Regions from separate parts of the Pediococcus damnosus genome, predicted to be linked through region 2. Evidence: a T-box and tRNA genes for the amino acid it is inferred to sense, from the RefSeq annotation. Region 2 holds a T-box; the other holds one or more tRNA genes.
The links. A T-box is a leader RNA that pairs with one kind of tRNA and senses whether it is charged. The one in region 2 lies ahead of leuS (leucine--tRNA ligase), so its partner is inferred to be a tRNA-Leu.
Positions count from the first base shown of each region.

Region 1: it has a tRNA-Leu gene. The T-box ahead of leuS (leucine--tRNA ligase) is inferred to sense a tRNA for this amino acid. The anticodon was not compared.

Region 1 is NZ_CP012294.1:821,131-825,575, forward strand. It holds gene ADU73_RS03985 (sigma-54-dependent transcriptional regulator) at 1-615, opposite strand, end outside; gene ADU73_RS03990 (D-alanyl-D-alanine carboxypeptidase family protein) at 830-2,002, shown strand; tRNA gene ADU73_RS03995 (tRNA-Leu) at 2,064-2,149, opposite strand; gene ADU73_RS04000 (SprT family protein) at 2,215-2,676, opposite strand; gene ADU73_RS04005 (Tex family protein) at 2,685-4,445, opposite strand, start outside.
Region 2 is NZ_CP012294.1:1,759,274-1,763,718, forward strand. It holds gene ADU73_RS08265 (phosphatase PAP2 family protein) at 1-219, opposite strand, end outside; gene ADU73_RS08270 (ISLre2 family transposase) at 412-1,779, shown strand; T-box leader at 1,875-2,091, shown strand; gene leuS (leucine--tRNA ligase) at 2,147-4,445, shown strand, end outside.

The DNA.
Region 1 (4,445 bases), 940 kb from region 2:
ACCAGTAAAAGCGCCCTTGACGTAACCAAATAGATGAGACATTAACAGCTCTGGATTATGTGAATAATCTGCACAATTGAAAGTCGTTAACTGATCTGTTTTTTTAATTAAATTTTGGTTCTGCGCAAATTGAAACATTGCATTAGCGAAATACGTTTTCCCAGAACCAGTTGGGCCAATCACCAGTGTGTTTAAACCCCGCGGTGGATACAAAATTGCAGCCTTGGCCTGCTCAATTTGATTTCGCATACTGGAACTGTTACCAATCATATGTTCGAAAACATCATTAGTTCCAGTTGGGCCCTGTGGTTTTTCTGTATGTTCTAAGCCACTGTGAATTCGTCGTTTTCCTGCTGATAATGGTGAAGTGATAACTTCTTTTTTTGGTTCCTGGTCACCAACGTATCGGCAATAGCGAACCGGACGTCCTGATAATTTAGTCAGTTTATTTTCTCGTACCAGTTGATTTAATTCTTTACTAACATTTGACCGAATTAAATCCAGTTCTTTTGCCACTTGTTCAGTGGTAAAGGTTTTGGTATCAGTTGATTGATTGGTTTCATTTAACGTTGTTTTTTCTATAATAAATTGGTAAATACGATCTTTTCGTTTCATAACCTGTTCCTCAGTTCTGTATGTCCCTTTTTTGATACACTTATAATACAGTATCATTCTAGCACACCACCTGAATTAATACAGAGTTTAATTCTTGTTTAGGTATAAAAACTCAGCCACCCTTGATGTTTAGCTCGATTCAGATTAAACTTATTTATTGAACGCACTACATAATATGCAACGTGTGTATCATATTTAGAAAGGATTTTTACATATGTATCGAAAATTTTTATCAGTATTAACCGTTTTAACCGTTTTTGTGGCTTTATTTATGTTTTCCACGACAAATTCAGTAAATGCCAAGTCCACCTATAAACGGGTTTCTATTTCAAATGTCCGATCAACTGCCTACCATAATAAAAGCAATTCTGGTGCAGCATATAATCAGAGCCACTCTCGATGCGCATTTTTATTGAAATCACATCCGCATACCAGCTGGTACGTTACCAAAAAGGAGACCCTTCGTCACAATAGGGCCAACGCGGTTTACTTCTATGTCAGAAGTGGTAATAAAAAGTATTCTGGTTGGGTATGGCAACAATACCTCACAAAAGGTGGTGCCCCATTCTGGATTAAATCCACGCATGCGGCCGCAATTGATGTCAACACAGGAAAGTTCCTCTACAATAAAAGTGCTACCGCTAAAGTACCAGTAGCTTCCACAATTAAACTGCTTACCATCTATAACGTGCTCCAAAAAGTCCATAGTAAAAAATATTCATGGAATTCCATCGTGAATACATCTGGCAGTGGTCTCTATAATATGTCGAGAAGTTATGCTTGCGGCGGATTTGTTCTTAAACATGGCGTCAGATATACAGTTAAGCAACTTTACCAAGCGGCTCTAATCGATTCTTCTAACGCAGCAGTCATTGCTTTGGGGCGTTGGGTTTCTGGTAGCAATGTCAAACAAGTCCAAAGAATGCGTTCGCAATTAAATAGTTGGGGGCTTCGTGGTAACTACATTGTGTCAGTAAGTGGCTTAGATAACGGTGATCTGAACGGTTATGGTTATCGCTATCCTGGTTCAAGTGCCTACGCGCAAAATACCATTTCGGCGCATGATATGGCCGTGGTTGCCAGAAATCTCCTGAATAAATATCCTGAAGTGAACCAAACAACTAAGATAAATAACCTGAAAGTCCATGGTCAATGGGTCCACAATGTGAATACCACTTTACCAGGTCGTAAATATAATGTCCGTTCCCTTTATATTAACGGGCTTAAAAATGGTTACACACCGCGGGCAGGTTACTGTTTAATCGGATCTAGCCAGAAACCAGGCCACCACAAATTAATTACTGTTGTAATTCATGATGATGACATGAGCAGTGATACAACGGCTTTGATGACCCATGTTTATAAATATCATTCTTTGAAAAACTAAAAATTTAATGTACAAAAAAGCCACAAATTCTTAAAAATAAGAATTTGTGGCTTTTTATTTATGCACCCAAGAAGATTCGAACTTCCACCGGGAAAACTCCCGACAAGATCCTTAATCTTGCGCGTCTGCCAATTCCGCCATGGGTGCAACAAAACTATTACCTAAACTATATTAGCAAAAATCGGTAATAGTTACAACCTTTTTTCTCAAAATCACCTGCGTAAGGTTTGAATTAACCGCAGTGGGCCACCACATTTACCACATCGATACTTTTTTAAATTAATATGCCGCTTGCGATGATACAGTAACCCACAACTTTGACACTGATACACCAATTGCATCTTACTGCGTGAACTTATTTGGACCGCCGGCGCAAACCGAGACCCATGCACCTGTGCTAACAAGTGTTTAAAATCGGCATCCCGATGTTGATACCCTTGATGAGTTAAATGCAAGTGATAGTGGCACAATTCGTGTTTCACAATTCCCACCAATGTAGGCATGTCATGTTCAGATAACATTCGCGGATTAATATCAATATCATGTGTCTGTAGTTGATAGCGACCACCAGTTGTTCTTAACCGCTGATTGAAAAAAGCATGATGTTTAAATTGTCTGTGAAAATCCGTTAGTGAAATTTTCTCGACTAATTTTTGCAATTCAGTATCCGTCATTGATTTGCTTATTCGTTTGGATCAAGCATTGTAAGTTGGATTCGGTGCCGATCTAAATCAACACTTTCCACCCAAACTGTCACAACATCCCCAACCGAAACAGCTTCACCTGGATTCTTAATGAATTTCTTCGTTAATTTTGACACATGGACTAAACCATCTTGCTTCACACCAATATCTACAAAGGCGCCAAAATCGACCACATTTCGGACCGTCCCCTGAAGTTTCATATTCACTTTCAAATCTTCTAAAGTTAACACATCGCTGCGAAGTAACGGTGTTGGCATGCCATCCCGTAAATCACGACCTGGCTTTTTTAAACCATCAATAATATCTTCTAAAGTTTCTTGTCCAACGTCTAATTCTTGAGCAGTTTGAGCCACATTCAAACGATCTAATGCTTGAACAGCCTCATCTGTACCGATTTGATCTAACTTCAAGCCAACTTTACCAAGCAATTTTTTTGCGACTTTATAGCTTTCCGGATGAATGTCCGTATTGTCTAAGCCGTTTTTACCCTGCACAATTCGCAAGAATCCCACTGACTGCTCATAAGCTTTCGGTCCTAAACGGGGTACCTTTTTTAACTGATTCCGCGCCTCATAACTACCATTGTCATCTCGCCATGTCACAATATTTTGAGCAGTGGTTTTGGTTAAACCAGAAATATGCTCTAATAGTTGCGGACTGGCAGTGTTCAAGTTCACACCAACCTGGTTAACGGCTGTTTCAATCACTGTATCCAACTGATTGGTTAATTTCTTTTGTGGGACATCATGCTGGTACTGCCCCACACCCACTGCCTTAGGATCAATTTTAATTAATTCCGCAAGCGGATCTTGTAAACGACGCCCAATACTGATGGCACTCCGCTCTTCAACATGTAATTCTGGAAAAGCATCTCGAGCTGCCTTACTAGCAGAATATACAGATGCACCGGCTTCGTTAACAATCACATAATAAATTTTACGCGGAATCTCTTTCAAAACTTGCGCAACAAATTCTTCAGATTCTCGGCTAGCTGTCCCGTTACCAATGGCGATCATCTCAACTTGATAGTCTTCCAAAAATTGTTTAAATTCACCGGCAGCCGCCTGTCGTTTAGCTGCAGAAGCTGGCTTATGAGGATAAATAACTTTTTTAGCTAAGAATTTTCCGTTTGGATCCATAATCGCGAGTTTGCAGCCAGTTCGATAGGCTGGATCAAAACCTAATACAACTTTTCCTTTAATTGGTGCTTGCATCAATAAATGGTATAAATTTTCACCAAATACATTAATGGCCTGCGTGTTGGCCTCTTCACTAAGCTCATTGCGCAATTCACGTTCAATTGCGGGACCTATAAATCGTTTATAGGAATCCTCATAAGCCGCCTGTAAATACTTTACCGCGGGGCCTTCATGACTCCCAATAATTCGGAAATGAAGATAGCGCATAATGGGATCTTCATCCACATTAATTTGTGCCTTTAGAACTCCTTCTTTTTCACCGCGGTTAATTGCTAGAACTCGGTGAGACACCATATTTTCAATGGATTCATCAAAATCATAATAAAGTTGATACACACCCTGTTCGTCTTTTTCTTTTCCTTTAGGTTTAACTTGTGAACTGAAACGCCCTTTTTTATGCGTATAATTTCGAATCCAATCCCGAAATCCAGCACTATCCCCAAAAGCTTCTGCCAAAATTTCATGGGCGCCGGCAAAAACATCATCCACAGTTGCAACTTTTTTATCTGCATTAATAAATTCGCTGGCTTTTTGTTCCAA
Region 2 (4,445 bases):
AAATCCAATGTGCGGTAGTGGATTTCCGAGAGTGGTTATAAATAGGAAAAAGCTAGTTTTGCCGGGAGTTCGATTAGTTTGGATAAAAGTTGCAATGATTTGATCAAATTCTTTAACAAAGTTGGTTTGTAAATAAACTGAGAGTGTGAGCCAAATAAAAAGGACTCCAGTTATTAAACCTAAAATAAGCCATAGGTGATGCTGTTTGGTTGATGACATAAATTTCTCCTTTTTAACTTTCACAATGCGATTCCAGTATATCAGATTTTTTGAGATGTCTTGCTTTGTTAGTGTAAGGTTTTCCTAGATGGTCAATAAAATTCTAGGAATATTCATTTTGAGTTGAATATATAGAAAAAGACCTGTAGCCTTTTAATCGACGAAGATTAAAGGAAGGGATACAGGTCTTTCATGTATATTTTAGCAGATTTTATTGAATCATTGGGAAATTTAGACAGTTTATTTGATTTAGAGGAGCAGGTAATTCTTCATCTTAGGAAGTCATTCCAGCTGGTTGTAGCTGAATATCTGAGGCAATTAGATGAAACACTCGTTCCATCAATTCCGGCAGAAAATACATTCATTAATCGACAGGCCAGAACAATTGAGTTTATGTTTGGCGCCGTGAATTTTGAAAGAAGATGTTATCTTCGACCCAATGGAAGTTATTACTTCCCGTTGGATGAACAACTTCAGTTGGAAGAAAGAAAAAGAATTTCACCTTATTTTAAAAGTGTCGTTGCCAAAATTGGGCAAACGACAACGATGAGAAATACGGCCGCAATGATCAATCTGGCAAGTCAGACGGATATTAGTGCCTGGTCAGTAGACCGAATTATCAGAGACATGGCAGATACCGTGAAGACAGAAGAAAAATCGTCCGAAGAGAAACTAGTTAAGAAACGAAAAGTTGAAAACTTAGTGGTTGAAGGCGATGCCTTTGAGATACACAAAATTAATCGACGAAGACAAGACGTCCACCATTACATTGTTTTTGAATCAGGATTAGATGGAACAAGATCAAACAAAGTTGAGTTTGTTGGTATCAATCAAAAAAAGGTTCAAAAACGAGTAACTGACTACATTGAGAAGTATTATAAAATCAGTGAAATGACCGTGTTTACAGCAAGTGATGGTGGCCCAGGGTATAACCCGAAAAGTATGCGAGAAATAGTTCCGAGTGCTCAAAGAGTTGAATTTACTATCGATCGGTATCACTTTGTCAAAAAGATTAAACAAACCTTTGGTTTATTTAATCCATTGGTTGATAAGGCCGTTAAGAGCGTTAGCCTGTATGATCAGAATCAGTTAAACGTTATTTTAGATACATTTGAGTCGCAAATTAAAACTGATAAGGAACTTGAGAGCCTAAGGGTCCTAAGACAATATTTGGCAAGAAATTGGCAGTTTATAAAGTCTCCACACGATCGTGGCTTCATGAGGGTCGGCAAATTGGGATCCGTTGAAAGCTCACACAGAGCGTACACGTATCGAATGAAAAAGCAAGGCAAAGTATGGTCCGAAAAGGGCCTTGAGGCTATGTTGAAATTAATTGAAGCTCGGGTAAACGGTAAGCTAGATAAATACTTACGTGGTGGTTTAAGAAAGTTACAAGAGCTAACGATTGAGATCGCTACGGAATCATTGAAGACGTTGAGTTCAGCTCAGCTGAGCAACAAGCACCATTCTAAGCATATTGGAGTTCTTTCAGGTAAAATACCAGTTGATGCCCCAACAAGTAGCCCTATCGGAGCAATGGCAAAAATATTTTCAAACTAATTATTGTGTATAAATATTTGGTTGATTATAAGGCACCTAGGAAAACTTGACACATACCTTGCTTTTTTTTAGTTAATTTGATAGGATTAGTCCATTAATATTAGTTGAAAAGAAATAGTAAGCACGGAACTTCTTTCAGAAACTGTACGGAAATGTGAGTATAGATTGGAACTGTGCTGAACTCATCTTTTGTGTTAATTAACGGTGAAGTTAAAGTAGCTGTTAACGTGAATTCGCGTTAAGAATTTGAGTGTTCGACTGACTTATTCAATCGTAAATATAGGTGGTACCGCGGAGACTTCCGTCCTATAAGATATTTTTTGATATCTTATAGGACTTTTTTTATTTTAGAAAGGGTGGAATAAATTTGGCATATAATCATGAGATAATTGAACGTAAATGGCAGCATTACTGGCGCGAACACAAAACATTTAAAACAGTTGAGGATTCTAGCAAGCCTAAATACTATGTTTTGGATATGTTTCCTTACCCATCTGGACAAGGGCTGCACGTAGGGCATCCAGAAGGCTATACAGCAACAGATATCATGGCCCGTTTCAAACGGATGCAAGGTTATAAAGTCCTCCATCCAATGGGTTGGGATGCTTTCGGGTTACCAGCAGAACAGTATGCTTTAAAAACAGGGCATAATCCGCGTGAATTTACTGCTCACAATATTAAAAATTTCAAACGCCAAATTAAGTCACTTGGTTTTTCATACGATTGGGATCGCGAAATTAATACAACTGATCCTAAGTATTACAAGTGGACCCAATGGATTTTTGAGCAAATGTACAAAAAAGGGTTAGCTTACGAAAAAGAAACTTTAGTTAACTGGGCTCCTGATATGATGGGAGGCACAGTGGTTGCTAACGAAGAAGTAATTAATGGAAAGACAGAACGGGGTGGTTACCCAGTTTATCGGGTCCCCATGAAGCAATGGATGCTTAAGATTACGGCATATGCTGATCGTTTGCTAGATGATTTAGACTTGATTGATTGGCCCGACAGTATCAAGGAAATGCAACGAAACTGGATTGGCCGTTCAACGGGGGCCAGTGTTAACTTTAAAGTTGCTGGGACTGATGATGAAATTGAGATCTATACAACCCGCCCTGACACGCTGTTTGGTGCAAGCTACATGGTTATCGCACCAGAACACTCACTGGTAAAAAAGATTACGACAGACGCTCAAAAAGCAGCTGTGGAAGCTTATGAGAAGAAGATTGAAACTAAATCAGATTTGGAACGAACAGATTTAAATAAAGATAAAACTGGTGTGTTTACCGGAGCTTACGGAATTAATCCAGTTAATGGTGAAAAATTGCCAATCTGGATTGCTGATTACGTCTTGGCTTCATATGGAACTGGCGCAATCATGGCCGTTCCAGCCCATGATCAACGTGATTGGGAGTTTGCAAAGAAGTTTGATTTACCAATTAAACCAGTTATTGAGGGTGGCGACGTTGATGACGCTGCTTATACTGGAGATGGCGTGCACATTAACTCTGGATTTCTAGATGGTTTAGATAAAACTACTGCCATTGATAAAATATTGGCTTGGTTAGAAGAAAAGGGTGCCGGTCATAAGAAAGTTAATTATCGTTTGCGTGACTGGATTTTCTCACGGCAACGATACTGGGGTGAGCCTATTCCTGTTATTCATTGGGAAGATGGTGAAACAACTTTGGTTCCAGAAGATGAGTTGCCACTAAAGCTACCAGCTGCTAAGGATCTCCAAACATCTGGAACTTATGAAAGTCCTCTTGCTAACTTAACGGATTGGGTTAATGTTGTGGATAAGAACGGTCGTAAGGGGCGTCGTGAAACGAACACTATGCCACAATGGGCAGGTAGTTCTTGGTACTATTTGAGATACATTGATCCGCATAACGAAAAACGCATTGCAGATATGGATCTTTTGAAAGAATGGTTACCAGTGGATCTGTATATTGGTGGTGCAGAACATGCCGTCTTGCATTTGCTTTATGCCCGATTCTGGCACAAGGTTTTGTATGATCTCGGAGTTGTCCCAACAAAGGAACCTTTCCAGAAGTTAGTTAACCAAGGAATGATTTTGGGCGACAATCATGAAAAAATGTCTAAATCTAAGGGTAACGTCATTAATCCTGATGATATTGTTGATCAATATGGGGCAGATACGTTGCGTCTCTATGAAATGTTCATGGGACCTTTGACCGAGTCCGTGGCTTGGAGTGAGGATGGCATTCATGGTAGTGAAAAATGGATCGAGCGAATTTGGCGTTTGATGATTGATGAAAATAATCATCCTCGTGATCGCGTCACAACCTTTAATGATGGCAAGCTCGACAAAGTATATAACCAAACCGTGAAGAAAGTTACAGAAGATTTCGAAAATCTTCATTATAATACAGCTATTTCACAGATGATGGTATTTATAAACGAAGCTTATAAAGTGGATGCTTTACCACTAGCATACATGGAAGGTTTTGTAAAAATGATTTCACCAATTATGCCGCATGTCGCTGAAGAACTATGGCAATTATTAGGACATGATGAAACCATCACCTATGCAGCTTGGCCAACTTTTGATCCTAAAAAGCTAGAGGAGTCGACTGTTCAAATTGTTCTTCAAGTAAATGGTAAAGTTCGTTCTCATATGCAGGTTGCTAAAGACACAGGTA